Regions from separate parts of the Streptomyces sp. NPDC088261 genome, predicted to be linked through region 2. Evidence: riboswitches for the same ligand, from Rfam matches in the RefSeq annotation. Region 2 holds a riboswitch; each other region holds the start of a gene.

Region 1 (10,332 bases), on a different contig from region 2:
CGCCGCCAGGTCCACCCCCCGGTGCCCGGGGCCGTACAGCGTCGCAGGCGGATCCCAGCCCCGGAGAACGGACGCCGGGCTCACCGGCCACACCGCGCCGGGCCGCGGCAGAACGGCCCCCGGGGCACCGGCCAGGGTGACCGGGCCGCCGGGCAGGCCCCCGGGCGGGTCGCCCGCCAGGCCGCCCGCCGGGCCGTCGCGCAAGGCACCCGCCGGGCCACCCGGTAGGCCGCCCGCCGGGCCGCCGCGCAGGCCGCCCGCCGGGCCACCGTGCAGGCCGCCCACCGGGCAACCCGGCAGGCAACCCGCCAGGCCACCGGCCAAAGGCGGCGCGCCGCTCGTCGCGGATAAGAGCAGGGTCAGCGTCAGCAGGAGCATGGGGTCAGAATGGGCCCCGCGGCGCGGCCCCCGCTGATCATGGTGCTGATCTGTGGACGGCGGGACCGTTGTGGATATCGCCGTCACTCGGCAGTGCGCGGGTCCCGTACACTTCATGTGGCGATCCGGGTCACCGGGTCGACTTCGCACGCCCCGCCAGCGGCCTCTTCGAGCCGCCGGCCGCGCTACTCGGTCCTCCGTGGCACAGCGCGTCGGGGCGTCAGGCGCGTCCGCCGTCCGGCGGGTGCGACAACCGAGAGCCTCTAGGAGTACGGCCATGGCCGTCGTCACGATGCGGGAGCTGCTGGAAAGCGGCGTCCACTTCGGTCACCAGACCCGTCGTTGGAACCCGAAGATGAAGCGATTCATCTTCACGGAGCGCAACGGCATCTACATCATCGACCTGCTCCAGTCGCTGTCGTACATCGACCGCGCCTACGAGTTCGTCAAGGAGACCGTCGCCCACGGCGGCTCCGTCATGTTCGTCGGCACCAAGAAGCAGGCGCAGGAAGCGATCGCCGAGCAGGCGACGCGCGTGGGAATGCCCTACGTCAACCAGCGCTGGCTCGGCGGCATGCTGACCAACTTCTCCACCGTCTACAAGCGCCTCCAGCGCCTCAAGGAGCTCGAGCAGATCGACTTCGACGACGTGGCGGCCTCCGGCCTCACGAAGAAGGAGCTGCTCGTCCTCTCCCGCGAGAAGGCCAAGCTGGAGAAGACCCTCGGCGGTATCCGCGAGATGCAGAAGGTGCCCAGCGCCGTCTGGATCGTGGACACCAAGAAGGAGCACATCGCCGTCGGTGAGGCGCGCAAGCTCCACATCCCGGTCGTCGCGATCCTCGACACCAACTGCGACCCCGACGAGGTCGACTACAAGATCCCCGGCAACGACGACGCGATCCGCTCCGTCACGCTGCTCACCCGCGTGATCGCCGACGCCGTCGCCGAGGGCCTCATCGCCCGTTCCGGTGTGGCCACCGGTGACTCGAAGCCGGGCGAGAAGGCCGCCGGCGAGCCCCTCGCCGAGTGGGAGCGCGACCTCCTCGAGGGCGAGAAGAAGGACGACGCCGAGAAGCCCGCCGACGACGCCGTCGCCGCCGAGGCCGGTGTCCAGACCTCCGCCGAGACGGAGAAGGTCGCCGACGCCGAGCAGGTCGACGAGGCCGCCGCCCCGGCCGAGCCCGAGGCTGCCGCCCCGGCTGCGGACAACGAGCAGGCCTGACCTTCACCGGTTCGGTTGCTGACAGCGGGAGCTGGTGCCGTACCCCGGCGCCGGCTCCCCGCCGTCCACCCGTAGATCTTCGACTTCCGAGAGAGATTCACAGACATGGCGAACTACACCGCCGCTGACGTCAAGAAGCTCCGCGAGCTCACCGGCGCCGGCATGATGGACTGTAAGAAGGCCCTGGACGAGGCCGACGGCAACGTGGACAAGGCCGTCGAGCTGCTCCGCGTGAAGGGTCAGAAGGGCGTCGCCAAGCGCGAGGGCCGTTCGGCCGAGAACGGCGCGGTCGTCTCCCTCATCTCCGAGGACAAGACGTCCGGCGTGCTCCTCGAGCTGAAGTGCGAGACGGACTTCGTCGCGAAGAGCGAGAAGTTCATCAACGTCGCCAACGCGCTCGCCGCGTTCGTCGCCTCGTCCGTCCCGGCGGACCTGGGCACCCTGCTCGCCTCCGAGATCGAGGCCGGCAAGACCGTCCAGGCGTTCGTCGACGAGGCCAACGCCAACCTCGGCGAGAAGATCGTCCTGGACCGCTTCGCGCAGTTCAGCGGCGGTTACGTGGCCGCGTACATGCACCGCACCATGCCCGACCTCCCGCCGCAGGTCGGCGTCCTGGTCGAGCTGGACCAGGGCTCCGCGTCGGACGACGCGGCCGCCGAGGCCGCCAAGGACGTCGCGCAGCACATCGCCGCCTTCGCGCCGAAGTACCTCACGCGCGAGGACGTCCCCGCCGACGTCGTCGAGAACGAGCGCCGCGTCGCCGAGGCGACCTCCCGCGAGGAGGGCAAGCCCGAGGCCGCCCTCCCGAAGATCGTCGAGGGTCGCGTCAACGGCTTCTTCAAGGACGTCGTCGTCCTGGAGCAGGCGTTCGCGAAGGACAACAAGAAGTCGGTCCAGAAGGTCCTGGACGAGGCCGGTGTCACCCTGAAGCGCTTCTCGCGCATCAAGGTCGGCATCTGAGTCCGTACCGCGTTCGACGCAGGACCCCGCTAGGGTCTTACGGAGTCGTCACACGCGCATGCGACGGACGACCGCAGATCTGACGAGGAGGCCATTGCCGCACGGGACACACCCCCACCGGCAATGGCCTTCGTCGTATGTACGAGGAGATCCCCATGAACAAGGGCGCGGACGCCACCCAGTCTGCCGACGGCAAGGACCACACAGCGGGCGGCGGCGACCCGGCCAAGGGCGCCGGCCGCTTCATGCTCAAGCTGTCCGGTGAGGCGTTCGCCGGCGGGGGCGGCCTCGGCGTCGACCCCGACGTCGTACACGCCATCGCCCGTGAGATCGCGGCCGTCGTACGGGACGGTGCCCAGATCGCGATCGTCCTCGGCGGCGGAAACTTCTTCCGCGGCGCCGAACTCCAGCAGCGCGGCATGGACCGGGCCCGCTCCGACTACATGGGCATGCTCGGTACGGTCATGAACTGCCTGGCCCTCCAGGACTTCCTGGAGAAGGAGGGCATCGACTCGCGCGTCCAGACGGCCATCACGATGGGCCAGGTCGCGGAGCCGTACATCCCGCTGCGCGCCGTACGGCACCTGGAGAAGGGCCGCGTCGTGATCTTCGGCGCGGGCATGGGCATGCCGTACTTCTCCACCGACACCACCGCCGCCCAGCGCGCCCTGGAGATCGACGCCGAGGCGCTGCTGATGGGCAAGAACGGGGTGGACGGGGTCTACGACTCCGACCCCAAGACCAACCCGAGCGCGGTCAAGTTCGACGCGCTGGAGTACAGCGAGGTCATCGCCAAGGACCTGCGGGTCGCCGACATGACCGCGATCACGCTGTGCCAGGACAACAAACTGCCGATCCTCGTCTTCGAATTGCTGACCGAGGGCAATATCGCGCGCGCGGTCAAGGGTGAGAAGATCGGCACGCTCGTGAGCGACCAGGGCACCCGGAGCTGAGTCGCGCGGGACACACCGCGGGACACTTGATCCGTACGGCCCCGCACGGGGATGGACAAAGCCCTGACGGTCGGACACCGTGCAGGGCAGGACGCGACGCAGGATCCGCCAGGACCGGTAGCAGGCCCGGCCCACTCAAGACACGCAGGAGCAAGTGGTGATCGAAGAGACCCTCCTCGAGGCCGAGGAGAAGATGGAGAAGGCCGTCCTGGTCGCCAAAGACGACTTCGCCGCGATCCGCACAGGGCGGGCGCACCCGGCGATGTTCAACAAGATCGTGGCGGACTACTACGGTGCGACGACCCCGATCAACCAGCTGGCGTCGTTCTCCGTACCCGAGCCGCGCATGGCCGTGGTGACGCCGTTCGACAAGAGCGCGCTGCGCAACATCGAGCAGGCCATCCGCGACTCCGACCTCGGGGTCAACCCGAGCAACGACGGCAACATCATCCGGGTGGTCTTCCCCGACCTGACCCAGGAGCGCCGCAAGGAGTACATCAAGGTCGCCAGGACCAAGGCCGAGGACTCGAAGGTCTCGATCCGCGCCGTGCGCCGCAAGGCCAAGGAGACGATCGAGAAGCTCGTGAAGGACGGCGAGGTCGGCGAGGACGAGGGCCGCCGCGCCGAGAAGGAGCTCGACGACACCACCGCGAAGTACGTGTCGCAGGTGGACGAGCTGCTCAAGCACAAGGAAGCCGAGCTGCTCGAAGTCTGATGAACGACTCTTCCTGGGGTTCCCCGCCGACCGCCGGCCTCTGGGGACAGCCCGACCAGGGGGCCGGCCCGGCGGGTCCCGCCTACGATGAGCCTGCCGCACAGCAGACTCGGCCCATGCCCATCGTGCCCGACGGACCCGCCCACGGCGGGGGCCAGGACAACGACCGGGGGGCGGCGCGGCCGGGTGGCCCCCTGTTCCGCGACCCGATCCCTCAGGAGCCCATGTCCGCGCCCCCGCCACCCCCGCCGAAGAAGCGGGCGGGCCGTGACCTGCGCGCGGCCATAGGGGTCGGTGTCGGGCTCGGTGTGGTGGTCGTGGCCTCGCTCTTCGTCGTCAAGGCCGCCTTCGTCGGGGTCGTCGCGGTCGCCGTCGTGGTCGGGCTGTGGGAGCTGACCTCCCGCCTCCGCGAGAAGAAGGGCATCAGGGCCCCGCTCGTCCCGCTGGCCGTCGGCGGTGCCGCGATGGTCGTCGCCGGGTACGTGCGCGGGGTCGAGGGCGCCTGGGTCGCGATGGCCCTGACCGCGCTCGCCGTCCTGGTGTGGCGGATGACCGAGGAGCCCGAGGGGTATCTGCGGGACGTCACGGCGGGCGTGTTCGCCGCGTTCTACGTCCCGTTCCTGGCCACGTTCGTCGCGCTGATGCTCACCGCGGACGACGGCGCCCGGCGGGTGTTGATGTTCCTGCTGCTCACGGTGGTCAGCGACACCGGCGCGTACGCCGTCGGCTGGCGCTTCGGCACCCACAAGCTCGCGCCGCGCATCAGCCCCGGCAAGACCCGGGAAGGGCTGCTCGGAGCGGTCCTCTTCGCGATGGTCGCGGGCGCGCTCTCCATGCAGTTCATGATCGACGACGGCCTCTGGTGGCAGGGCCTGCTGCTCGGCATCGCGGTCGCCGCCAGTGCCACCCTCGGTGACCTGGGTGAATCCATGATCAAGCGCGATCTCGGCATCAAGGACATGGGGACGCTGCTGCCGGGCCACGGCGGCATCATGGACCGGCTCGACTCCCTGCTGCCCACCGCGCCGGTGGTCTGGCTGCTGTTGGTGATCTTCGTCGGCTCCGGGTGAGCCGCACCGGTACTCTTGAAGGGCTCGCCACTCACCGGTGGCGAGCCCTTTTGGTCCCCGCGCCCCGCGCGGGGCTGATCCCGTGAGGTCTCCCGGCACCGGCAACGTGGTGCCGCTCTTCCCCGTGGCACCGGGGAGCGGGCCTCGCCGCACCGAGGAGACTTGCGTTCATGGCCCCGCCGACCCCCGGAGAACTCACTTTCGTCGCGCCCCGCGGAGCCAAGAAGCCGCCGCGGCACCTCGCCGACCTCACCCCCGCCGAGCGCCGTGAGGCCGTCGCCGCCACCGGCGAGAAGCCCTTCCGCGCGAAGCAACTGTCCCAGCACTACTTCGCGCGGTACGCGCACGACCCCGAGCAGTGGACCGACATCCCCGCCGGGGCGCGGCAGAAGCTCGCGGCGGAGCTGCTGCCCGATCTGATGTCCGTCGTACGGCACATCTCCTGCGACGACGACACCACCCGCAAGACCCTGTGGCGCCTCCACGACGGCACGCTGGTCGAGTCCGTGCTCATGCGCTACCCGGACCGGGTCACCATGTGCATCTCGTCCCAGGCGGGCTGCGGGATGAACTGCCCCTTCTGCGCGACCGGCCAGGCCGGCCTCGACCGCAACCTGTCCACCGCCGAGATCGTGCACCAGATCGTCGACGGCATGCGCGCCCTGCGCGACGGCGAGGTGCCCGGCGGTCCCGCGCGGCTCTCGAACATCGTCTTCATGGGGATGGGCGAGCCGCTCGCGAACTACAACCGGGTGATCGGCGCGATTCGCCGGCTCACCGACCCCGAGCCCGACGGCCTCGGCATCTCGCAGCGCGGGATCACCGTCTCGACGGTCGGCCTGGTCCCGGCGATGCTGCGCTTCGCCGACGAGGGCTTCAAGTGCCGCCTCGCGGTCTCGCTCCACGCGCCCGACGACGAGCTGCGCGACACCCTCGTACCGGTCAACACCCGCTGGAAGGTGCCGGAGGTGCTGGACGCGGCGTGGGAGTACGCGGCGAAGTCCGGCCGGCGGATCTCCATCGAGTACGCCATGATCCGGGACATCAACGACCAGGCGTGGCGGGGCGACCGGCTGGGCCGGCTGCTCAAGGGGAAGCGGGTGCACGTCAACCTGATCCCCCTCAACCCGACGCCGGGCTCCAAGTGGACGGCGTCGCGCCCCGAGGACGAGAAGGCCTTCGTGGAGGCGATCGCCCGGCACGGCGTACCGGTGACCGTACGCGACACCCGGGGCCAGGAGATCGACGGAGCGTGCGGACAGCTGGCCGCTTCCGAACGCTGAGGGCCGGCTGTGTAATCTGGCGCTGTGTAATCTGGCACTGAACAACAGATTTTCGGTACGACACATATTCCGACAGGGGAGCGCCACAGCGCTGAGAGTGCGATACGGATCCGGCTCCACGAGCGGACACCGGTCGCAGACCCTCTGAACCTTGCCCAGGTCATTCTGGGTAGGAAGTTCGGACATCACTCAAGCTGTTGCGCCCTGCCCGGCGCCCGGCCCGCGTCCGTCGCGGGAGGGCGCCGGGCAGGGCCGCGTCTTCTCCTGGAGTCCCCAGGAGGAAAACCAGTGAGCATCACCAGGAAAGCCGTGAGCACCGCCCGCGCCAGAAGGACAGCGGGCCTCGCGCTCGTCGCCGCGCTCGGGGTCTCGACCCTCGCCGCCTGCGGCGGATCCGGCGGTACGGAGTCGTCGGGCGGCGACGGCGGCGGGACGAAGTCCAAGACCGTCACCCTCGTCAGCCACGACTCGTTCAACGCCTCGCCCGCCGTGCTGAAGGCGTTCACCCAGGAGACGGGCTACACCGTCAAGGTCCTCAAGAGCGGGGACGCCGGCGAGGCGCTCAACAAGGAGATCCTCACCAAGGGCTCCCCGCAGGGCGACGTCTTCTTCGGCGTGGACAACACCCTGCTCTCCCGCGCCCTCGACAACGGTCTGTTCACGCCGTACCAGGCGAAGGGACTCGACCGGGTCGCCGCCGACACCCGGCTGGACGCGGCGAAGAACCGGGTCACCCCGATCGACACCGGTGACATCTGCGTCAACTACGACAAGAAGTACTTCGCGGACAAGAAGCTCGCGCCGCCGCAGAGCTTCGACGACCTGCTCAAGCCGCAGTACAAGAACCTGCTCGTCACCGAGAACGTGGCGACCTCCTCGCCGGGCCTCGGCTTCCTGCTCGGTACGGTCGCCCACTCCGGCGACGCCGGCTGGCAGGACTACTGGAAGAAGCTCAAGGCCAACGGCGTCCAGGTGGTGGACAGCTGGGAGCAGGCCTACAACGAGAGCTTCTCCGGTTCCGCCGGCGGCAAGAAGGCCCACGGCGACCGCCCGCTCGTCGTCTCGTACGCCTCCAGCCCGCCCGTCGAGGTGCTGTACGCGAAGCCGCAGCCCAAGGTCGCGCCGACCGGCGTCGCCACCGGCACCTGCTTCCGGCAGATCGAGTTCGCGGGCCTGCTCGGCGGGGCGAAGAACGAGGCCGGCGGCAAGGCGCTGCTGGACTTCCTGATCAGCGACCGGTTCCAGGCGGACATGCCGCTGAACATGTTCGTGAACCCCGTGGTCAAGGCCGTACCGCTGCCTCCCCTGTTCACCGAGTTCGGCGCGACCGTGGACCGGCCGGAGACCGTGGCGCCCGACAAGATCGCCGCCAACCGGGAGCAGTGGATCCAGACGTGGACCTCACTCGTCGTGAAGTAGCCCGCGAGCCGGACCGCCGGGCCGTACGGGCACACGCCGTACGGCTCGGCCTCATGGCCGTGCCCGTCGTGTTCTTCGCGGTCTTCTTCGCCTACCCGGTCGTCGCGATCGTCGGGCGCGGGCTGCGGACCGGCGGGGTCTGGCAGTTCGGCCGCGTCGGTGACGTGCTGAGCCGCCCCGACCTCCTCGGCGTCCTGTGGTTCACCACCTGGCAGGCCCTCGCCTCCACGGCGCTCACCCTGGCCGTCGCCCTGCCCGGCGCGTACGTCTTCGCGCGCTTCGACTTCCCCGGCAAGCAGCTGCTCCGGGCCGTCGTCACCGTGCCGTTCGTCCTGCCGACCGTCGTCGTCGGCACGGCCTTCCTCGCCCTCCTCGGGCGCGGCGGACTCCTGGACGAGCTGTGGGGCGTCCGCCTCGACACCACCGTCTGGGCGATCCTCCTCGCGCACGTCTTCTTCAACTACGCGGTGGTCGTACGGACTGTCGGCGGCCTGTGGTCGCAGCTCGACCCGCGCCAGGAGGAGGCCGCGCGGGTGCTCGGCGCGAGCCGCCTCGCCGCCTGGCGGCGGGTCACCCTGCCCGCCCTCGCGCCCGCCGTCGCGTCCGCCGCCCTGATGGTCTTCCTCTTCACCTTCACCTCCTTCGGCGTCGTGCAGATCCTCGGCGGCCCCGCGTACTCCACGCTGGAGGTGGAGATCTACCGGCAGACCGCGCAACTCCTCGACCTGCCGACCGCCGCCGTGCTCACCCTCGTCCAGTTCGCCGCCGTCGGCGCGATCCTGGCGCTGCACGCCCGGACCGTACGGCGGCGGGAGAGCGCGCTGCGCCTGGTCGACCCGGCGCTGACGGCGCGCCGTCCGAAGGGGCCGGGGCAGTGGGCGTTGCTCGTCTCCGTCCTCGGCGTGGTACTCGTCCTGGTCCTGCTGCCGCTCGGGGTGCTGGTCGAGCGTTCCTTCGACGGCCCCGGCGGGTACGGCCTCACCTACTACAGGGCGCTCACGTCGGTGGGGCCGAGCGGCACCTTCCTCGTTCCGCCGCTGGACGCCGTACGGAACTCCCTGGAGTACGCGGTGGTCGCGACGGCGATCGCGCTGGTCGTGGGCGGACTGGCGGCCGCCGCGCTGACCCGGCGGGCGGGCCGGCTCGTCCGCGGCTTCGACGCCCTGCTGATGCTGCCGCTCGGCGTCTCCGCGGTGACCGTCGGCTTCGGATTCCTGATCACCCTCGACCAGCCGCCGCTGGACCTGCGGGCCTCCTGGATCCTGGTGCCGCTCGCCCAGGCGCTGGTCGGGGTGCCCTTCGTCGTACGGACCATGCTGCCCGTGCTCCGGGCGGTGGACGGCCGGCTGCGCGAGGCGGCGGCGGTACTCGGCGCGTCGCCGCTGCGGGCCTGGCGGGAGGTCGATCTCCCCTTGGTACGGCGGGCGTTGCTCGTCGCGGCCGGGTTCGCCTTCGCGGTCTCGCTCGGCGAGTTCGGTGCGACGGTCTTCATCGCCCGGCCCGACCGGCCGACGCTGCCGGTGGCCGTGGCGCGGCTGCTGGGCCGGCCCGGGGAGCTCAACTACGGGCAGGCGATGGCCCTGAGCACCGTCCTGATGGTGGTGTGCGCGGTGTCGCTGCTCGTGCTCGAACGTATCCGTACCGACCGCTCGGGGGAATTCTGATGACGCTGCTCAGCCTCGCGGGGGTGACGGTACGGTTCGGCGACCGCAAGGCGCTCCGGACGGCGCTCGACGCGGTGGACCTGGACGTCGCCGAGCACGAGATCGTGTGTGTGCTGGGGCCGAGCGGCAGCGGCAAGTCGACGCTGCTGCGGGTGGTCGCGGGGCTCCAGGAGGTGGACGGCGGGCGGGTGTCGCTGGACGGCGCGGACCAGGCGGGGGTGCCGGTGCACCGGCGGGGGGTGGGCCTGATGTTCCAGGACCACCAGCTCTTTCCGCAGCGGGATGTGGGCGGCAACGTCGCGTTCGGGCTGCGGATGCGGGGGGTTTCGCGGGACGAACAGGCGGGCCGGGTCGAGGAGTTGCTCGACCTGGTGGGCCTGCCGGGGGCCCGTGGCCGGGCCGTCTCCTCGCTCTCGGGCGGTGAGCAGCAGCGGGTCGCGCTGGCGCGGGCGCTCGCGCCGCGTCCCCGGCTGCTGATGCTGGACGAGCCGCTGGGGCAGCTGGACCGCAGCCTGCGGGAGCGCCTGGTCGTCGAACTGCGGGGCCTGTTCGGGCGGTTGGGTATGACGGTGCTGGCCGTCACCCACGACCAGGGCGAGGCGTTCGCCCTCGCGGACCGGGTGGTGGTCATGCACGAGGGCCGCATCGCGCAGACGGGTACGCCGCTG
Region 2 (10,332 bases):
CGTCACTTCCTGCGGCGGCGGCCCCTGCTTCCGTGCGGGCGCACCGCCGTGCCCTGTCCCGGCACCGTGGGCGCCGTCTCCCGTCCCGCGGCCCCCGACCGGTCCGCGGAGACCACCAGCGCCGCCAGGGCGGTGGTCACCGGCACGGACGCGACCAGGCCGATCGACCCGACCAGGGTCCGTACGATCTCCTCCGCCACCAGCTCGCTGTTGGCGACCGTGCCCACGCCGGACTGCGCGATGGAGAAGAGCAGCAGCAGCGGCAGCGCCGCGCCCGCGTACGCCAGGACGAGCGTGTTGACCACGGACGCGATGTGGTCGCGGCCGATGCGGATGCCCGCCCGGTAGAGGGCGCGCGGTCCCATCGACGGGTCCGCGGCGTGCAGTTCCCAGACCGCCGAGGTCTGGGTCACCGTCACGTCGTCGAGGACACCGAGCGACCCGATGATCACGCCGGCCAGCAGCAGACCGCTCATGTCGATGTGCGGATAGAGCCCGTGGATCAGGCCGGTGCTGTCGTCGGTGTTGCCGGTCAGGCTCGCCCAGCCGATGAAGATCGAGCCCAGCAGTCCGATCAGCATCAGGGAGACCAGCGTGCCGATGACCGCGACCGACGTTCTCGCGGTCAGGCCGTGGCACATGTAGAGCGCGATGAGCATGATCGCGCTGGCCCCGACCACCGCGACGACCAGCGGGTTCGAGCCTTGCAGCACGGCGGGCAGGATGAAGAGCGTCAGCACCCCGAAGGAGACCGCGAGGGCGATCAGCGCCATGAGCCCGCGCAGCCGCCCCACCACGACCACCGCGAGGGCGAAGATCCCGGCGAGCAGCGCCATGGGGAGGTGGCGGTCGACATCGGTGACCGAGTACTGGAGATCGTGCGGCGCGTCGGGCGCGTACGCCAGGACGACGCCCTGTTTCACGTGAAACTGCCGCGGCGCGTCCGGCTGGACGACCTCGATGAAGGTGCGCCCCTTCTCCTTGCCGCTGGTGACCTCGACGGTGGCCTTCTTGCACTGCCCGGTCTCCGCCTGCGCCGCCTCCCGCCCCTCGGGGGTCGAGGTGTCGCCGGTCGACGGGACCTGCGAGGCGTTCACGTCCTTGCAGTCGACCGCCACGAGCTTCACCACCCGGCCCTGCTCGGTCTGCCGGTCGAAGCCGACCCCCGTGCGCTCGTGGGCGGGCGCGCCGCCGGGCCACAGGACGACCAGACCCACGACCACGGCCGCGGCGAACGGGATCAGCACCGCCGCGATGACCTTGCGCAGGTGCTGGGAGACCGGCTCGGCAGGCCCGTGGCTGTGCGTGTGGCCGTGCGTTTCGTGGCTCTGCTGGGGTGTGGTCACCCCCCGATCATCGCAAGAAGCGGGAGGCCCTCTGTTCAGCACGCCGGTCGTGGGGCTAGCGTGGAGACACCTTTGCACACGCGGGAGCTCGGAGCACCGGGCTGAGAGGGCGTTGACGTGGAGTCCCGGGGACCTTCCCCCCGGATTCCCGCCGCTGCGCCGACCGCCGAACCTGTTACCGGGTAATGCCGGCGTAGGGAGTAGGTCTCATGACCGTTCAGGACGCACACACGCCTGCCTCGGAATCGGATTCCCCGGGCGAATCGGGGAATCCGGGCGGGGCCGTGGATCAGAACGGGACCGAGAGGTCCATCGGCTGGCACAAGGGATACGTCCAGGGCTCGCGCCCCGACCTCCTGGTGCCCGTTCGTCAGGTGCATCTCACCAACGGCAAGGACGTGACGCTGTACGACACGTCGGGGCCGTACACCGACCCCACGATCGAGACGGATGTCCGCCGCGGACTCGCGCCGCTGCGGGAGAACTGGATCATCGGGCGCGGTGACACCGAGGAGTACGCGGGCCGTCCGGTCCGCCCCGAGGACGACGGGCTCAAGCACACCTCGCCGCGCGGGGGGCTGCGGAACCTCGACGCGGTGTTCCCGGGCCGGCCGCGCCAGCCCCGGCGGGGCCGGGACGGGCAGGCGGTGACGCAGCTCGCGTACGCGCGCCGTGGCGACATCACCCCGGAGATGGAGTACGTCGCGATCCGGGAGAACGTCGCACCCGAGGTCGTCCGTGACGAGATCGCCGCGGGCCGGGCCGTCCTGCCGGCGAACGTCAACCACCCGGAGATCGAGCCGATGATCATCGGCAAGCGGTTCCTGGTGAAGGTCAACGCCAACATCGGCAACTCCGCGGTCACCTCCTCCATCGAGGAGGAGGTGGACAAGATGACGTGGGCCACGAAGTGGGGCGCGGACACGGTCATGGACCTCTCGACCGGCCGCAACATCCACACCACCCGCGAGTGGGTACTGCGCAACTCCCCCGTCCCCATCGGCACGGTGCCGCTCTACCAGGCGCTGGAGAAGGTCGACGGCAAGGCCGAGGAGCTGACCTGGGACATCTACAAGGACACGGTCATCGAGCAGGCCGAGCAGGGCGTCGACTACATGACGGTCCACGCGGGGGTGCTGCTGCGGTACGTGCCGCTGACCGCCCGCCGCAAGACCGGCATCGTCTCGCGCGGCGGCTCGATCATGGCGGCGTGGTGCCTGGCGCACCACAAGGAGTCGTTCCTGTACGAGAACTTCGAGGAGCTCTGCGACATCCTCGCCGCGTACGACGTGACGTACTCCCTCGGTGACGGCCTGCGGCCCGGGTCCATCGCGGACGCCAACGACGAGGCGCAGTTCGCCGAGCTGCGGACGCTGGGCCAGCTGAACACGATCGCCAAGCGGCATCACGTACAGACCATGATCGAGGGCCCCGGGCATGTCCCGATGCACAAGATCAAGGAGAACATCGACCTCCAGCAGGAGATCTGCGAGGAGGCGCCGTTCTACACGCTCGGCCCGCTGACGACCGATGTGGCGCCGGCGTACGACCACATCACCTCGGGCATCGGCGCGGCGATGATCGCCTGGTGGGGCACGGCGATGCTCTGCTACGTCACGCCCAAGGAGCACCTGGGGCTGCCGGACCGCGACGACGTGAAGACGGGTGTGATCACCTACAAGATCGCGGCGCACGCGGCGGACCTCGCCAAGGGGCACGCGGGGGCGCAGGAGTGGGACGACGCGCTGTCGGACGCCCGGTTCGAGTTCCGGTGGGAGGACCAGTTCAACCTGGCCCTCGACCCGGACACGGCGCGCGCGTTCCACGACGAGACGCTGCCGGCCGAGCCGGCGAAGACCGCGCACTTCTGCTCGATGTGCGGCCCGAAGTTCTGCTCGATGAAGATCTCGCAGGACATCAGGCGACAGCACGGCGGCGACCTGGCGTCCGAGGAGATCGAGGCGGGCATGGCGGAGAAGTCGAAGGAGTTCGCGGCAGCCGGCAACCGGGTGTACCTGCCCCTGGCCGACTGACCCCCTGACGCGCGGGCGGGGGGGACCCCGGCTCCGGCCGGGGTCCTCACCGTCCGCCGTTCTCGCCGCCCGCCCGTTCTCGCCGCCCGCCGTCGCGGGACGGGGCTATTCGGGCTGGTGTTCCGGGCCGCCGAAGTCGGGGCTGGTGAAGTCCGGGCTGCTGAAGGTGGGGCGCTGGTGGGCCGCTGAGCCCTCGTCGGGGCTGGAGAAGCCGGGGTGGGTGTAGCCGATCTTGGGGAGGTGGCCCACCGTACGGGGCGGTCCCGGGGCCGCGCGGCCCGCGCTCGGGTCGGCGAGGGCTCCGCGCAGGAAGGGCAGGATGCCGCGTTCCAGGAGGGCGTGGCGCCAGGCCTCCCTCGCCCGTTCGACCTCGTCCGGCAGCTCCCCGCCGGACTCCTCCGGGGCCGGGACCTCGGTGTCCCTGTTGCGTACGGCCGTGATGAGCAGGCCGACCGCCGCGCCCAGGATCCCGATCACGGTGACCGCGCCGAAGAACCAGCCCACCGCGAGCAGGGAGTCGGCGAAGGCGGGCGGCGGGGTCAGGGCCTTGAGGAGGTAGCCGACGAGCAGGAAGATCAGCGCCGCGGTGCCGCCGAGGACGGGGACCAGGACGGTGAGGACCGCCGCGAACCCCGCGCCCGTGTCGTCGTCCTCCGCGACCGTGGCCGGCTCCCTGATGGAGCCGTTCGGGGCCGGGGAGGAGACCGGCGAGCGGAACTCCTCGCGCATCTTGGCGTAGTGCTCGTACTCGGCGGCCGCGGCGCCGGCTATCCGGGTGGTGGCGTTGAGGGCCTTCGTGCGCAACTGCTCGGCGGTCAGGCGCCGGCCCACGTCGGCCAGATCCGGGCGTTCGTGCGCGTTGCGCAGCGCGTCGTCGAGGATCCGCTCGAACTCCGCGCGATCCTCGCTCAGCAGGTGCGGAGCGCTGTTCATGTGCATCCCCCGATGCTCCGTAGGGCCGATGCGCCCGCGTGAACGGGCGGTTGGCGGAAACGGAAGGAGAGCCTGCTACGGATAAGCCGATGGTAGAGCTGTTTTGCCGCGGGGTGACAGGGGGTTTCCGGAAAACACCGGATCCCCGTCGATCCGGTGGTGCGTACGGAACCGGTCAGTCGGCCAGCGGTAGCCGTACGACCAGCAGTTTCCCCGCCATGGTCACGCCGCCGTCCATGGCGATGGCCAGGCCGTCCGCGTACACGTGCGGCCCCTCCACCCCGGGGCCGCCGCCGTCGCCGTCCTGGGCGTCCTCGGTGCCGACCTCGCCCAGGAGATACGGAATGGGGCTGTGGCCATGGACGATGCGGTGTCCGCCGTACGTGGCGAGGAGTTCCTGGACGGCCTCGGGGCCGCCCTCGTCGCGGAACGCGAAGCGTTTGGTGAGCTTGCGGAACACGTCCCAGCACTCGTCCGCGTCGTTGCGCGTGAGGATCTGGTGGACGGTGTCGTTGACGTCGTCGATGGAGGAGCCGTAGTCCAGGTAGGCCGTCGTGTCGGAGTGCACCAGCAGGTGCCCGTCCTCCTCGACCACCGCGTCGAGCCGTGACATCCACTGGAGGTGGACGTCCTGGAGGCGCTCCATGTCGTTCTTCTGACCGCCGTTGAGGAGCCAGGCCGCCTGGAAGGTGGCGGTGCCCGCGCCGGAGTTGACGGGGGTGTCGCCGAACCGCTTGGCGCCCAGCAGCAGCAGCTCGTGATTGCCCATCAGGGCCTTGCAGTAGCCGCCCGCCGCCGCCGCCTCCGCGGAGAGCCGCATCACGAGGTCGATGACGCCGATGCCGTCGGGGCCGCGGTCGGTGAAGTCGCCGAGGAACCAGAGCCGGGCGTTGCCGGCCGACCAGTTGCCGGCGGAGTCGATGAGGCCCTGCTCGCCGAGGGCGTCGAGGAGTTCGTCCAGGTAGCCGTGCACGTCGCCGACGACGTAGAGCGGGCCGGGTCCGCCGGGCGCGGGAACGCCGTCGGGCCCCAGGTTCAGCTGGACGGTGACCCCCTCGGGGCCGATCACCGGGAGGTCGCGCTCGGTCGGGGTGTAGCCCTCCGGGACCTCGTCGGCGGGGATCGCGTTGCCGGGATGCCCGGACGTGTGCGCGGCCTCCTGGCCGTACCCGTCCACCTCAACGGACTGCGCGGGACGGTCCGGTTGCCCGAACTGCTCGGGCCCGAACTGCTCGGGCCCGAACTGCTCGGGCCCGAACTGCTCGGGCCCGAACTGCTCGGGCCCGAACTGCTCGGGCCCGGACCGCGCGGGATGCGCCGGTTGCCCGGACTGCACGGGAACCTGCGCGTACGGCGGTACGCGGAAGTCGCGCAACGTCGCCGTCCGCACCGCGGGTCCCTGACCGGCCCCCTGTGTCATCGACCCCTCCACCACCGTCGCGCCGCCGTACACCTCTCGGGCTCGCCCTCTCCGGTGGGCGTGTGCCCACCGGAGGTCAGGAAAGGTCCATGGTGTCGTGCGCCCATCATAGGAATCCCGCTCCTCCTGTGTGACGCACCAGGGGTGGTGAATCCGTTTCCACCTCAGGTTCGCCGGAGGTTTTCACGCCGATCACCCCAAATGTGAAAGGTCCGATCCTTCGGCGGGGGTACGGGCGGGGGTACGGAAGGGACCGGCCCGGCCCCGGTGGCGCTCCGTCAGTCCCCCGCCGGGGACCTGGGAGCGCTGACCGTGGTGCGGGGCGGGCGGCGCTGGGACGAGGTCCTGACGACCAGCTCGGTCGGTATCACCTGCTCGATCGGCGCGCCGGTGTTGATTCCTTCGATGGCGTCGATGAGGAGCTGGATGACGGCCGTGCCGATCCGGCGCGGTTTGAGCGAGAGGGTCGTGATGGGCGGTTCCGTCGTCGCGTACACGGTGGACTCGCTGCAACACACCAGCAGCAGGTCCTCGGGGACGCGCAGCCCGTACCGCCGGGCGGCGGCGAGCAGATCGGTGCCATTGGGGTCGAAGAGGCCGTAGACGGCGTCCGGGCGGTCCGGGCGGGCGAGGAGCCGGTCGGCGGCGACGGCACCCGCGCACGGGTCGTGGGCCGGGTAGGACTCGTAGACGGGGTCCTGGCCGACCCGCTCGCACCAGCTCAGGTACGCGGAGGTGGAGAGGCGGGTGTAGGTGTCGGTGGTGGTGCCGGTGAGCAGGCCGATCCGGCGGGCGCCCGCGTCGGCGAGGTGGTCGAGCAGGTCGAGGACGGCCGCCTCGTGGTCGTTGTCGACCCAGGCGGTGACGGGGAGGGTGCCCGCGGGCCGGCCGTCGGAGACGACGGGCAGGCCCTGGCGTACGAGTTCGGTGACGACCGGATCATGGTCGGAGGGGTCGATGACCACGGTGCCGTCGAGGGCGACGTTCGCCCAGACGTCGTGGCGTGAGGTGGCGGGGAGGATGACGAGGGCGTAGCCCCGGGCCAGCGCGGCGGAGGTGGCCGCTCTGGCCATCTCGGCGAAGTAGGCGAATTCGGTGAAGGTGAAAGGTTCATCCCCGTACGTCGTCACGGTCAGGCCGATGAGGCCCGATTTGCCGGTACGGAGGGTTCTGGCGGCGGCGGAAGGACGGTAGCCGAGGCGCTCGGCGACCTCTCGGACGTGGCTTCTCGTGGCGTCGGGTAAGCGTCCCTTGCCGTTGAGCGCGTCCGAGACAGTCGTGATGGAGACACCGGCTGCGGCTGCGACGTCCCGGATGCCCGCCCGACCCTGCCGGTTTCCCCGGCGGGTTGTGTCCGTCCGGCTCACCTGGTGTTTCCCTGCTGCTGTCATGGCCAGCCGATATTAGGGCGCGGGCGGGCGGTTGGGCCGGTCGCATATGCACCCCTCAGCAGGCACGTTTCTGCATGGTCAAAAGCCCCCAATGTCCTTGGATGACGTGGGGTTTGGCCGTCCCGGCTGTCGTCTGGCATGCATCGGACGGCATGTGCCTGTCGAAAGGTCCATGTTTCGAAGTTGTCTCAACTCACCTCTACGGGGGACGCGCGCCACGGCGCGGACCACGGGCGCGCGCCAGGAAGAAGTGCGCCCCCCCGCTCGACGCCCTCCGGGGTGACCCGCGTCACGGCGGGCCGGCGCGCTCCCGGGTGACCCGCGTCACCGAGGCCGGCGCCCTCCCGAGTGGCCCACGTCACCGGACCCTTCGCAGGGACCCCGAATCCTCCTATGGTGAGCAGTATTGAAAAGCGTGACACCCCTGACGCGACACCCGTGAACGGCCGAGGAGGACCTGCGGTGAGCAAGACGAGCCCTGCGGTGGGCGGCGGTACGGGGCCCAGGCTCCGTGCCGAGCTGGACGGCATCCCGACGTACAAGCCGGGCAAGCCCGCCGCGGCCGGCGGCCCCGCCGCGTTCAAGCTGTCCTCCAACGAGAACCCGTACCCGCCGCTGCCCGGCGTGATGGAGCGGGTGATCGCCACCGCCGGGATCTTCCACCGCTACCCCGACCTGTCGTGCGCCGGCCTGACCGAGGAGCTGGCCGGCCGCTTCGCCGTGCCGCTGGAGCACGTGGCGACGGGCACGGGCTCGGTGGGCGTGGCCCAGCAGCTGGTCCAGGCCACCGCCGGCCCCGGTGACGAGGTCATCTACGCCTGGCGCTCCTTCGAGGCGTACCCGATCATCACCCAGATCTCGGGCGCGGCCTCGGTGAAGGTGCCGCTGACCGGCACCGAGACGCACGATCTGGACGCGATGGCCGACGCCGTCACCGACCGGACGCGGCTGATCTTCGTCTGCAACCCCAACAACCCGACCGGCACGGTGGTGCGCAGGGCCGAGCTGGAACGGTTCCTCGACCGGGTGCCCGGTGACGTCCTGGTGGTGCTGGACGAGGCGTACCGCGAGTTCATCCGCGACGCCGAGGTGCCCGACGGGGTGGACCTGTACCGCGAGCGCCCGAACGTGGCGGTGCTGCGCACCTTCTCCAAGGCGTACGGGCTGGCCGGTCTGCGGGTCGGTTTCGCGATAGCTCATGAGCCGGTGGCGGCCGCGCTGCGCAAGACCGCCGTGCCCTTCGGGGTGAGCCAGATCGCCCAGGACGCGGCGGTGGCCTCGCTGCGTGCCGAGACGCAGCTGCTGGAGCGGGTCGAGTCGCTGGTCACCGAGCGGACCCGGGTGGCCGACGCGCTGGCCGGGCAGGGCTGGACGGTGCCGGAGACGCAGGCGAACTTCGTGTGGCTGCGGCTGGGGGAGCGCACGCTCGACTTCGCGGCGGCCTGTGAGGCGGCCGGGGTGATGGTCCGCCCGTTCGCGGGCGAGGGCGTACGGGTCACGATCGGCGAGACCGAGGCCAACGATCTCTTCCTCCAGGCGGCCGAGAAGTTCCGCGAGGAGCTGTGACCGGCTGAGACGAACCGGATGAGGGCGGCCTCCCGAGGGGGCCGCCCTTCGGCGTTCCGGGGGGCGTTTCACGGGTGCTCGACCCGTGCGCCTCGTTGGGGGGACCCCCCGAACGAAGGTCCGGATGGGGGTGCGCCATAATGCTTGTGAATGTGAACGCGTTCACAAGCGTGCCCCGTTTGCCACGTTCCGTACGCAATGCGGACCGGATCAAAGGGGCAAGCCGCCGCTCGACCACGGCGATGTAAGGAGTAACGACGTGGAACTCGCTCTGGCGCCGGAGACCCTGGCGCGATGGCAATTCGGCATCACCACCGTCTACCACTTCCTCTTCGTCCCGCTGACGATCTCGCTCGCCGCGCTCACCGCCGGGCTGCAGACCGCGTGGGTCCGCACGGAGAACCCGAAGTACCTCAAGGCCACGAAGTTCTGGGGCAAGCTCTTCCTGATCAACATCGCGATGGGCGTCGTCACCGGCATCGTGCAGGAGTTCCAGTTCGGCATGAACTGGTCCGACTACTCGCGCTTCGTCGGTGACGTCTTCGGTGCCCCGCTCGCCTTCGAGGCCCTGATCGCCTTCTTCTTCGAGTCCACCTTCATCGGACTGTGGATCTTCGGCTGGGACAAGCTGCCCAAGAAGATCCATCTGGCCTGTATATGGATGGTCTCGATCGGGACCATCCTCTCCGCGTACTTCATCCTCGCCGCGAACTCCTGGATGCAGCACCCGGTCGGCTACCGGATCAACAAGAAGTCCGGGCGCGCGGAACTCACCGACTTCTGGGCGGTGCTCACCCAGAACACCGCGCTCACCCAGTTCTTCCACACCATGACGGCCGCCTTCCTCGTCGGCGGCGCCTTCATGGTCGGCATCGCCGCCTTCCACCTCGCCCGCAAGAAGCACATCCCCGTGATGCGCACCTCCCTGCGGCTCGGCCTGGTCACCGTCGTCCTTGCCGGGATGCTGACCGCCGTCAGCGGCGACACCCTCGGCAAGGTCATGTTCAAGCAGCAGCCGATGAAGATGGCCGCCGCCGAGGCCCTCTGGGACGGACAGGCGCCCGCGCCGTTCTCCGTCTTCGCCTACGGGGACGTCCAGAAGGGCCACAACACCGTCGAGCTGGAGATCCCGGGGCTGCTGTCGTTCCTCGCGAACGACGACTTCAGCTCGCACGTCCCGGGGATCAACGACGTCAACAAGGCCGAGCAGGAGAAGTTCGGGCCCGGCGACTACCGGCCCAACATCCCCGTCGCCTACTGGGGCTTCCGCTGGATGATCGGCTTCGGCATGGCGTCCTTCAGCCTCGGACTCCTCGGCCTCTGGCTCACCCGCCGGAGGTTCCTGCTGCCCCAACGGCTGCGCACCGGCGAGGACGAGGTGCCCCACCTGGTGCTCTTCCGGAACAAGGCCCTCAGCCCGAAGCTCGCCAGGTGGTACTGGGTCACCGCCCTGTGGACGCTCCTCTTCCCCCTGATAGCCAACTCCTGGGGCTGGATCTTCACCGAGACCGGACGCCAGCCCTGGGTGGTGTACGGCGTGCTGCGCACGTCCGACGCGGTCTCCCCGCACACGTCCCAGACCGAGGTGCTCATCTCGCTGATCACCTTCACCCTGCTGTACGCGGTCCTCGCGGTCATCGAGG
Region 3 (10,332 bases), on a different contig from region 2:
GCTGATCAGCCACACGATCAGCCCCTCGCGGGGTCCTCCGGGGAGGCCGGAGGGCCCCGGGGCTCAGCTCCGCTTCTCGCCCAGGACGTGCAGCTGCGTGGCGACGGCGTGGAAGGCGGGCAGTTCGGCGGCGGCCGTCTCCAGCCGCAGCAGCGCCTCCAGCGCCCCCGGCTGCGTGTCCACCAGGCCGCCCGGCACGAGGTCCGCGAAGACCCGCACGCCGTGTACGGCACCGACCCGCAGGCCCGCGCCGCCGACCAGATCCGTCAGCTGTTCGGCGGTGAAGCGCCGGGGTACCGGATCGCCCTCGCCCCAGCGGCCCGCCGGGTCGGTGAGCGCCTGCCTGGCCTCGGTGAAGTGCCCGGCGAGCGCCCTGGCGAGCACGGCGCCGCCGAGCCCGGCCGCGAGCAGGCTGAGGGCGCCGGCCGGGCGCAGCGCGTCCGACACGGTCCGTACGCCGTCGGCCGGGTCGTCCACGTACTCCAGGACGCCGTGGCAGAGCACCGCGTCGAAGCCGGCCCGGTCGACCACGTCGAAGAGTCCGTGGATGTCACCCTGCACACCGTGGACCCGGTCGGCCACCCCGGCCTCGTCCGCCCGGCGCTCCAGCGCGAAGAGCGCGTTCGGACTCGGGTCGACCACGGTCACCCGGTGGCCGAGGCGGGCGACGGGCACGGCGAAGTTGCCCGTGCCCCCGCCGGTGTCGAGCACGTCCAGGACGTCCGTCCCGGCGGCCTTGGCCCGGTGCTCCAGGGCCTCCTTGAGGACTTCCCAGACCACGGCGGTGCGCAGGGAGCCCCGGGGGCGCGATGGCGTCTCCCCACCGAAGACAGGGGAAGGGTCCGACACGGCAGTTGACTCCTCGGCGCGGTGCCGCCCCGGGCGGCGGGGCGTGGACGGTGCGGGCTCCGCCCACCCTATTGCCTCGGCCGCCCCCGGCCCTCACCCCACGGCGTCCCCTTGTCCCGGTAACTCCGCCCGGGGCTGGGGCAGGACCGGCGCGAGCACCAGCATCCGCTCCACCAGGCGCAGGAACATGGCCACGTCCCGCAGGAGGTCGTCGGCGTCGCGGCTGCTCGCCGCGCCCCGTATGCCCGCCTCGGCGCGCGCCCGGCGCGCGGCTCCGGAGGCGAACAGGGCGCTCCACTCGGACAGTTCGGGCGCGATCTCGGGGAGCACTTCCCAGGCGGTCCTGATCCTGCGGCGGCGCGGCGGGGTGGTGTCCGGGCGGCCCCGGGCGGCGAGGACGGCGGCCGCGGTGCGCAGGGCGGCGAGGTGGGCGGTGGCGTAGCGCTCGTTCGGAGTGTCCAGCGTCGCGGCCTCGTCCAGGCCGTCGCGGGCCTTGGACAGGAGGTCGAGGGCGGCCGGCGGGGCCGTGGCCCTTCGCAGGACGGGGTGGACGTCGCTCGGTGGTCCGGTCAGTGAGGGGGCAGGGCCACCCGTGGGGCGCCGACGTGCGGCACCGGAATGGGAGCTGGCCATGGCGGAACCTCCTGTCCTCGTGTGACGGCTCTGTGGCCGTATGTGTTCATCGTGGAGTACGCCACTGACAATCACCTCTGACCTGCGACGTTGCCGCGTACACAGGGGCGGGCGAGGTTTTTCGCCCCGCCGGGCACCTGTCCCGGGCCGAGCTCCCCGGACACACGAGCGCGCCGGTCCGGCGGACTCAGCCTCCTGAGCCCCGCCGAACCGGCGCGTTCCCCCGTACCTCCCCCGTCCCCCCGTACCTCCCCCGTTTCCCCCGTCCCCCCTGTCCAGCTCCCCCTGTCCCCCGTCCCCCCTGCCGCCTCAGAGGTGCGGCACCGTTCCGCAGCCCCGTGCCGGCGGTGCCGGCGCCGCGCCCCTTCCGTGGTCCCCACTCTCCCCTCCGCGCCGGGGGCGGCCCATCCGCGCGCCTACTCAACTCGCGCGCTGAGTAGCCGTACTCAGAACCGGGTTCCCCTCCCCATCCCGCGGCGGCCCCGCCGTGGCTACGATCGCGTCCGTGTCCGTACTCCCCCTCGTCTTCACCAGCGGCTGGGCCAGCGGGATCAACGCCTACGCGGTGGTCCTGCTGTTCGGCGTGTTCGGCGCCACCGGGCTGACCGACGACGTGCCCGCCCCGCTCCAGCGCACCGACGTGCTGATAGCCGCCGGCCTGCTCTTCCTCTGCGAGGCCGTCGCCGACAAGATCCCGTACGTCGACTCCGTCTGGGACGCCGTGCACACGGTGATCAGGCCCGTGTCGGGCGCGGTGGTCGGGGCGTTGCTCGCCGGTCAGAGCGGTTCGCTGCCCGACCTGGCGGCGGGCGCGGTCGGCGGCTCCACCGCGCTGGTCAGCCATCTCGTGAAGGCCGGGACGCGGATGGCGGTGAACACCTCCCCCGAGCCGTTCAGCAACATCGTCCTGAGCACGCTGGAGGACCTGGGCGTCGCCGGGATCATCACGTTCGCGCTCTTCCATCCGGTCGCCGCCGCCTCGATCGCCGCCACGCTGCTGGTGCTGGGCGTGGTGACGGTGGTCTTCCTGGCCTCCCGGATCCGCCGTTTCCTGCGGCGCAGGGCGCGGGGCCGCGTTGTCAGTGACCCCGGATAAAGTCCCTGGCATGGCACGGATTGTGGTGATCGGCGCGGGCATGGGCGCCATGGCGGCGGCCGCCCGGCTGGCCGTGGCGGGCCACCGGGTGACGGTGTACGAACGCGCGGCGACGTACGGCGGGTCGGTGGGCCGGTTCGCGCGCGCGGGCTTCGTCTTCGACACGGGGCCGGGGCTGCTGCACCTCCCGGCGGTCTACCGCGACCTGTTCGTCAAGACCGGCAAGGAGCCGCTGGAGGCGTGCGTCGAGCTGCGGCAGGTGGACCCGGCCGCCCGGCACGTCTTCGCGGACGGTACGGACGTCCTGCTGCCCGACGCGTCCCGGGGCGGGGTCGTGGCAGCCCTGGACGCGGCGCTGGGCGCGGGCGCCGGGGAGCGCTGGGGGGCGTTCCTCGGACGGGCCAGGGACACCTGGGACCGGTCCAGGCGGCCGCTGTTGGAGGAGCCGTTGCCGCCCGACCGGGGGCCGCTCGGGCGCGAGCCGTATCCGGCCGTACGGCACAGACGGCTGCTGCGCGGCGCGCGCCGGGCGGGGACGGTCGCGGAGATCGGCGCCTGGGAGCTGGCGGATCCCCGCCTCGCCGCCCTGCTGGACGGGTACGCGCTGTCGTACGGCCTCGATCCGCGCCGCGCCCCGGCGAGCGCGGCCGTGCTCCCGTATCTGGAGCAGACCTTCGGCAGCTGGTATGTGGGCGGCGGGATACGGGAGTTGGCCCGGGCGGTGTACGAACGGTGCCTGGCGCGCCGGGTGGAGTTCGTCTTCGGCGCCGGAGTGACGAGGATCGTGGAGAAGGACGGCGCGGCCACGGGCGTGGAGTTGGCGGACGGCACGGTCGTGGCGGCCGACCGGGTGGTGGCGGGTGTCGCACCCGGTCCGCTCGCCGGGCGGGAGGTACGGGAGGCGGGCGACGTACGGCCGGAGGGGCGGGACCTTCAACCGGGGGGCCGCGACGCCGCCTCGGCGCCCGGCCGGTTCACCGTACTGCTGGCGCTGCGGGGCGGGCGGCCCGGGGACGCCGCGCACCGGACGGTGGTGCACTCCCCCGACGGCGCCGCCGAGGCGGCCGACCTCTTCGCCGGGCGCCCGGCGGCCCGGCCCACGGTCACGGTGCTGCGTCCCGACGACCCGGCGACGCGCCCCGACGCGGACCACGAGGCGGTGACGGTCACGGCGACCGTCGCCGCGCAGGGCCCGGTCGACTGGACGGACGCCGCCCTGCGGGAGCGGTACGCCGACGTGCTGGTCTCGGCGGCGGAGGCGGCCGTGCCCGGGCTGGCGGGGCGGGTGGAGTGGCGTGAGACACGGACGCCCGCCGACACGGCGGAGGAGACGGGGGCGGCGGGCGGCGCGGTGCCGGCGCCCGCGCTGGCCGGGGCGGACGGGCACTTCCTGTATCCGGCGAACAGCACCGCGTTGGCCGGGCTTTACCGGGCGGGCGGCTGGGCGCATCCCGGGGGCGGCCTCGCGCACGCGGGGATGTCCGGGGCGCTGGTCGCCGGGCTGATCGTGGAGGGGGCGGACTTCCGCGGCTCGCGGTAGCCGGTTCCGTACCGGTACCTCTACCGCTGCCTCTGCCGGCCGGTCAGTACCGGTACTGCTGCTCGTTGTTGTTGTAGCCGGGGTCGTAGCCGTAGTCGTGCGGCTGTTCCTGCGGCATCGGCGGGACCTGGTGGTCGCCCTCGCGCTGCTGCGGGACCCACACCCCGCCGGGCGGGGTGTCGGCGCTGTACTGCTGCTGGGCGGCGTAGGGGTCGGCGTACTGCTGCTGGCCGCCGTAGTTGTCGTACGCGCCCTGCTGCTGCCCGCCGCCGTCGGCCGTGCCGATGTACGGGTCGGAGTAGGCCGCGTACGGCTGGTCGGTGCCGTAGCCGTACTGCGCGTAGGTGTCCTGCCCGGCACCCTGAGCTCCCTGGCCGGTGTCCTGCGCCGCGTAGACGCCCTGGCCGGTGCCGTACGCGTTCGGGTCGGCGTACGGGTCCTGCGCCGCGTACGGCTGCCCGGGCGCGGCCTGTCCGTACCCGGCGAAGGCGTCGAACGCCTCGCCGTACGGGTTCTGCTGCGCCTGGTCGTCCTTGTAGACGCCGTACTGGCCGGTGTCGTCGGGGAGCGGCTGCGGTTCGTACACCGCCCCCATCGTCGCCGTCATCGCGGCGTCGATCGGCACGTCCCTCGCGGGCCCGGCCATGGCCGGTTCGTACTCCAGGTCCGAGACCTGGAGCGTGGGCTCCTGCTCGCCCCCGCCGACCGCCTTGCGCCGGCGGCTGGCTCCCGGGCTGCCGCCCAGCGCCCAGCCGGTGGAGAAGCCGCGACGGAAGGAGAGCGTCACGTACGCCTGCCCGACGGCGAACGCGATCGCGCCGAGCGCGATGACGAAGACGGACGGCATCAGGACACCCAGCACCACACCCATGAACCCGGTGAAGGCGAGCAGTCGCCAGCGCAGCCGCGCCTTGTACTGGAGCAGCACCTCACCCAGCAGCCACAGCGCCACGATTCCGAACGCGATGTAGAGGACCGTCCAGCCCATGCCCGCCCCTCTCCTGCGGCCGCCACCCCGGGACAGGGCGGCTGCGGCCGGTCACGACTGCTCGCGCAGTCCGAGATTCTCGTAGATTTCGAGCGTCGCCGTGGAGTTGTTGAGTGTAATGAAGTGCAGTCCGGGGACACCCTCGGCGAGCAGTCCCGCGCAGAACTCCGTCGCGAACTCGATGCCAATGGAGCGTACAGCGGCCGGATCGTCCTTGACGGCGAGGATCCGCTCTTTCAGCCCGGCCGGCACGGCCGCGGTGCTGAGCTGGGGCAGTCGCTCCAGCATCCGCACGCTCGTGACCGGCATGATTTCCGGAATGATCGGAGTTGCGCACCCGGCGGACTCGACCCGGTCACGAAGGTGGAGATATCCGTCAGGTTCGAAGAACATCTGCGTGATCGCGTAGTCGGCGCCGGCCCGGCACTTGTCCACGAAGTGGCGGATGTCCGTGGCCCAGTCCGACGACCGCGGGTGCATCTCCGGGAAGGCCGCGACCCCGACGCAGAAGTCCCCCGACTCCTTGATGAGGCGCACCAGTTCCGCCGCGTACCGCACGCCCTGCGGGTGCTTGACCCACTCGCCCATGGGGTCGCCGGGCGGATCGCCCCGTACGGCGAGGATGTTGCGGATCCCGGCGTCGGCGTACTGCCCGATCATGTTGCGCAGTTCGGCGACGGACTGGCCGACGGCGGTGAGATGGGCGACCGGGGTGAGGGTGGTGTCGGCGGCGATCTGCTCGGTGGCCCTGACCGTGCCGGCCCGGGTGGAGCCGCCCGCGCCGTACGTCACCGACACGAAGCTGGGGGCCACCGCCTCGACCCGGCGCAGCGCGTTCCAGAGGTTCCGCTCGCCCTTCTCCGTCTTGGGCGCCCAGAACTCGAACGAATAGGTGGTCTCGCCCGCGGCGAGCAGATCGCGCACGGTCGGTGCGTGATCTGTTCTGGTCGAAGGTGTACCGAAGGCCATACGTGCAGGTTATCGAGGGTGTGGGCGTCCCCCAAGCGAACCGGGGACATTTGACCGGTTTGCCGGTCCCCGGTCCACGCCTCGGACACCCGGGAGGCCGCGCGCGGGGACGGGCCGCCGGTCAGCGGGAGCGCTCGCGCACCCGCTTCGCGAGCGAGGCCGTGGCCGCCGCCGGGTCGTCGGCCTCGGTGATCGCCCGTACGACGACCACCCGGCGGGCGCCCGCGTCCAGCACCTGGTCGAGGGTGCCCGCGTCGATGCCGCCGATCGCGAACCAGGGGCGGTCGGTGGCCAGGGCGGCCGCGTACCGCACGAGGTCGAGGCCGGGCGCGTGGCGGCCCGGCTTGGTCGGGGTGGGCCAGCACGGACCCGTACAGAAGTAGTCCACGCCCGGCTCCGCCACCGCCGCGTCGACCTCCGCCTCCGCGTGGGTGGACCTGCCGATCAGAGGCGCCGCGCCGAGGATCGCGCGGGCGGCGGGGACCGGGAGGTCCCCCTGGCCCAGGTGCAGCACGTCGGAACCGATGGCGTGGGCCACGTCGGCGCGGTCGTTCACCGCCAGCAGGACGCCGTGGCGCCGGCTCGCCTCGGCGAAGACCTGGAGGTGTTCCAGCTCCTCGGCCGCCTCCATGCCCTTGTCGCGCAGCTGCACGACGTCCACGCCGGACGCCAGCACGGCGTCGAGGAAGTCGGGGAGGTCTCCCTGCTTCCTGCGGGCGTCCGTGCAGAGGTAGAGCCGGGCGTCGGACAGCGCGGCGCGCGCCGCGGTCACGTCTGTGGGCACGAAGGATCCCCCCGTCGGTTCCGCGGCGGCCGGCGGTACGGGACCGCGGGGGCGGTGCCGTACCGCCGCACGCCGCGTGCGGTGATGTGGTTCGGCCGGTACGAGCGGTACGGCGGCCGGTTCAGACGGCGAGCGCCTGAGCCCGGCGCTTCACCTCCGTGCCGCGATTCTCGCTGAGCGCCTGCGCGGGCGTGCCCGGCAGGGTGGGGTCGGAGGTGAAGAGCCACTCCAGCATCTCTTCGTCGGTCCAGCCGTCGTCCCTCAGAAGCGTCAGGGTCCCGGCGAGACCCTTGACGACCTTGCCGCCGTCGATGAAGGCGGCGGGCACCTGGAGCGCGCGGTTCTCCCCGCGGCGGACGGCGATCAGCTGGCCTTCCTTCACCAGCTGCCGCACCCGCGTCACCTCGACATCGAACAATTCGGCGATATCGGGCAGGTGGAGCCAGGCAGGGACGAGAGCATCGATCTTTGCGTCAATCTCGGTCACGAGGACAAGCGTGCCATCCCGGACGGGCGGACGGTAGTTGGGTTGCCCCGGCCGGGCGGCGGACGCGTCCCCGGCCGCTCAGAGAACGGCCTTCTTCAGCGGGATCGCGGGATCCCCCACCCGCCGGGGGTCCAGGCGGGTGGGGGTGTCCAGCAGTTTCCTCGCCTGGGCCAGGTCCCGGGGGCGGCCCACCGCCAGCAGGGCCACCAGCGCGCCCTCCCGCAGCCACGCCACCGACCAGGCCGCCTCCGCCGGGTCGCCGCGCCACACCAGGGTGTCGGCGGCCGCGTGGTGGCCCGCGTACTGCACGAACCGGCCGAACTGCTCCGACCAGAAGTACGGCACCGGGTCGTAGACGCCCTCGGTCTCCCCGATGATCCGGGCGGCGACGGTACGGGGGCCCTGGAGCGCGTTGTCCCAGTGATGGACGAGCAGCCGCGCACCGTACCGGGCCGAGGGGAAGGACGCGCAGTCGCCCACCGCGTACACCCCGGGCAGCGACGTCCCGAGCCGTTCGTCCGCCGTGACGGAACCGTCCGGGCCCAGCTCCACGCCCGAGCCCGCCAGCCATCCCGTCGCGGGCCGCGCCCCGACGCCCACGACCACCGCGTCCGCCGGCAGCCGCCGGCCGTCCGCGAGGACCACCGCGCCGGGCTCGACGGACGCCACGCGCGCGCCGGTCAGCAGTACGGCGCCGCTCTCCGCGTACCACCCCGCCATCGGCGCGGCCACCTCCGCCGGGAGGACCCCCGCCAGCGGCCGGTCCGCGGCCTCCACGACCGTCACCGCGCACCCCGCCTCGCGCGCCGCCGTCGCGAACTCCGCGCCGATCCAGCCCGCGCCCACGACCACCACCTCGTCCTGCCGCGCCAGCACGGGCCGCAGCCGCTCGGCGTCGTCCAGCGTGCGCAGCAGATGGACGCCGGGGACGTCCTCCGTACCGGGCAGCCTGACCGGCTCCGCGCCGGTCGCGACGACCAGCACGTCGTACGGCACGGGACCGTCCGCCGTGTCGATCTCCCGTACGTCCGGCCGCAGCCCGGTCACGGCGAGGCCGAGCCGCAGGTCGACGGAGAGCGCCGCGAAGTCGAGGTCGAAGGACGACCCGTCCGCCTGGCCGAGCAGGACCGCCTTGGAGAGCGGCGGCCGGTCGTACGGCGGATGCGGCTCCGCGCCAATCAGCGTGATCCGGTCGCGGAAGCCGCCCTCGCGCAGGGCGACCGCGGTCTGCACCCCCGCCATCCCGGCCCCGACGATGACGACATTCCGCTCTTCCGGGTGTGTCCGCTGCTCGCTCACCCGATCACCTTAGAGAACGGACGGGCCGTCGGGGGTCAGCTCCGCCACCACTCGTCCCGCCGCCCTCCCGCGAGCCGGCCACGGTGATTGCTCCCTTACCCGGCGGAGGACGGGGCGTTAGTCTGGCCGTTGACACTACCTCGCGGGAGCCCGGACGCACCGGGCTGAGAGGGAGGCTGACGGCCTCCGACCGTACGAACCTGATCCGGGTCATGCCGGCGAAGGGAGGGGCTGGACGCCCATGCAGTCGTCCCATACGGGTCAGCACCCCGACATCAACACCTCCTCCGACGTCCTCGTCGTCGGAGGCGGCATCATCGGCCTGGTCACGGCGTGGCGGGCCGCGCAGCGCGGACTCCGTACCGCCGTCGCCGACCCCGAGCCGGGCGGCGGGGCCGCGCAGGTCGCGGCGGGCATGCTCGCCGCCGTCACCGAACTCCACTACGGCGAGGAGACGCTGCTCGGTCTCAACCTCGCCTCCGCCGAGCGCTACCCCGCCTTCGTCGCCGAACTGGAGGCGGCGAGCGGCCGGGACACCGGCTACCGCACGTGCGGCACGCTCGCCGTGGCCCTCGACGCCGACGACCGCGCGCACCTGCGCGAACTGCACGGCTTCCAGCGGCGGTCCGGGCTCTCCTCGGAGTGGCTCTCGGGCCGCGAGTGCCGGCGGCTGGAGCCGATGCTCGCGCCCGGCGTACGCGGGGGCCTGCGGGTCGACGGCGACCACCAGATCGATCCCCGCCGGCTCGCGGCGGCCCTGGTCACGGCCTGCGAACGGGCCGGGGTGGTCTTCCACCGCGCGTTCGCGGACCGCCTCACCGTCGTACGGGACCGGGCCACCGGCGTCGTCCTGGCCGACGGCCGCGCGCTCTCCGCCGACCAGACCGTCCTGGCGGGCGGGAGTCTCAGCGGGCGGCTGGCGGGCCTGCCGACCGACGTCGTACCGCCGGTACGGCCCGTGAAGGGCCAGGTCCTGCGGCTCACGGTGCCCCGGCCGTACGCGCCGTTCCTGTCCCGGTCCGTCCGGGCCGTCGTGCGCGGCAGCGACGTCTATCTCGTGCCGCGCGAGAACGGCGAACTCGTCGTCGGCGCGACCAGCGAGGAGCAGGGCTGGGACACCACGGTCACGGCGGGCGGGGTGTACGAACTGCTCCGCGACGCGCACGAGTTGGTGCCGGGCATCACCGAACTGCCCTTCGCCGAGGCGCGCGCCGGGCTGCGGCCCGCGTCGCCCGACAACGCGCCCCTCCTCGGGCCCACCGCCCTCCCCGGCCTCCACCTGGCCACCGGCCACTACCGCAACGGGGTCCTCCTCACCCCCGTCACCGGGGACGCGATGGCCGACGTGCTGACCACCGGCGAACTCCCCGAGGTCGCGCGCCCCTTCACCCCCCGCCGCTTCTCCCCCGCCCCGGTACGTCAGGAGCAGCCCGCATGACCGACACCGCGAACGTCTCCGCGACCCCCGCCCCCGCCCTCTCCGTCTCCGTGAACGGCGAGCCCCGCGCGATCGGCGCGGGCACCACGCTCGACGTGCTGGTCGCGACGCTGACCCCCGCGCCCTCGGGTGTCGCCGCCGCCGTCAACGAGACGGTCGTCCCGCGCTCCCGCTGGTCCGGCACGCTCCTGCGCGACGGCGACCGGGTGGAAGTCCTCACCGCCGTCCAGGGAGGCTGACCATGGCCGA

What was found. A riboswitch is a leader RNA that binds a small molecule or an ion and turns the genes downstream of it on or off. The one in region 2 is predicted to bind thiamine pyrophosphate.
Region 1: it holds a riboswitch for thiamine pyrophosphate, as region 2 does, so the genes downstream of both, ACIODU_RS09375 (thiamine ABC transporter substrate binding subunit) here and thiC (phosphomethylpyrimidine synthase ThiC) in region 2, are expected to answer to the same signal.
Region 3: it holds a riboswitch for thiamine pyrophosphate, as region 2 does, so the genes downstream of both, thiO (glycine oxidase ThiO) here and thiC (phosphomethylpyrimidine synthase ThiC) in region 2, are expected to answer to the same signal.

The regions. Positions count from the first base shown of each region.
Region 1 covers NZ_JBIURL010000003.1:484,609-494,940, forward strand. The annotation lists gene ACIODU_RS09340 (M23 family metallopeptidase) at 1-378, opposite strand, end outside; gene rpsB (30S ribosomal protein S2) at 656-1,600, shown strand; gene tsf (translation elongation factor Ts) at 1,706-2,560, shown strand; gene pyrH (UMP kinase) at 2,716-3,513, shown strand; gene frr (ribosome recycling factor) at 3,671-4,228, shown strand; gene ACIODU_RS09365 (phosphatidate cytidylyltransferase) at 4,228-5,298, shown strand; gene rlmN (23S rRNA (adenine(2503)-C(2))-methyltransferase RlmN) at 5,469-6,581, shown strand; TPP riboswitch at 6,646-6,775, shown strand; gene ACIODU_RS09375 (thiamine ABC transporter substrate binding subunit) at 6,870-8,000, shown strand; gene ACIODU_RS09380 (ABC transporter permease) at 8,054-9,664, shown strand; gene ACIODU_RS09385 (ABC transporter ATP-binding protein) at 9,664-10,332, shown strand, end outside.
Region 2 covers NZ_JBIURL010000001.1:654,256-664,587, forward strand. The annotation lists gene ACIODU_RS02850 (YibE/F family protein) at 3-1,346, opposite strand; TPP riboswitch at 1,417-1,563, shown strand; gene thiC (phosphomethylpyrimidine synthase ThiC) at 1,556-3,379, shown strand; gene ACIODU_RS02860 (hypothetical protein) at 3,485-4,318, opposite strand; gene ACIODU_RS02865 (metallophosphoesterase) at 4,488-5,747, opposite strand; gene ACIODU_RS02870 (LacI family DNA-binding transcriptional regulator) at 6,011-7,123, opposite strand; gene hisC (histidinol-phosphate transaminase) at 7,607-8,689, shown strand; gene ACIODU_RS02880 (cytochrome ubiquinol oxidase subunit I) at 8,949-10,332, shown strand, end outside.
Region 3 covers NZ_JBIURL010000028.1:847-11,178, reverse strand. The annotation lists gene ACIODU_RS32570 (methyltransferase) at 64-849, opposite strand; gene ACIODU_RS32565 (SAV_6107 family HEPN domain-containing protein) at 943-1,482, opposite strand; gene ACIODU_RS32560 (DUF4126 domain-containing protein) at 1,988-2,578, shown strand; gene ACIODU_RS32555 (phytoene desaturase family protein) at 2,589-4,118, shown strand; gene ACIODU_RS32550 (hypothetical protein) at 4,162-5,106, opposite strand; gene metF (methylenetetrahydrofolate reductase [NAD(P)H]) at 5,158-6,075, opposite strand; gene thiE (thiamine phosphate synthase) at 6,197-6,859, opposite strand; gene ACIODU_RS32535 (Rv2175c family DNA-binding protein) at 6,981-7,346, opposite strand; gene ACIODU_RS32530 (NAD(P)/FAD-dependent oxidoreductase) at 7,425-8,645, opposite strand; TPP riboswitch at 8,778-8,889, shown strand; gene thiO (glycine oxidase ThiO) at 8,887-10,083, shown strand; gene thiS (sulfur carrier protein ThiS) at 10,080-10,322, shown strand; gene ACIODU_RS32515 (thiazole synthase) at 10,325-10,332, shown strand, end outside.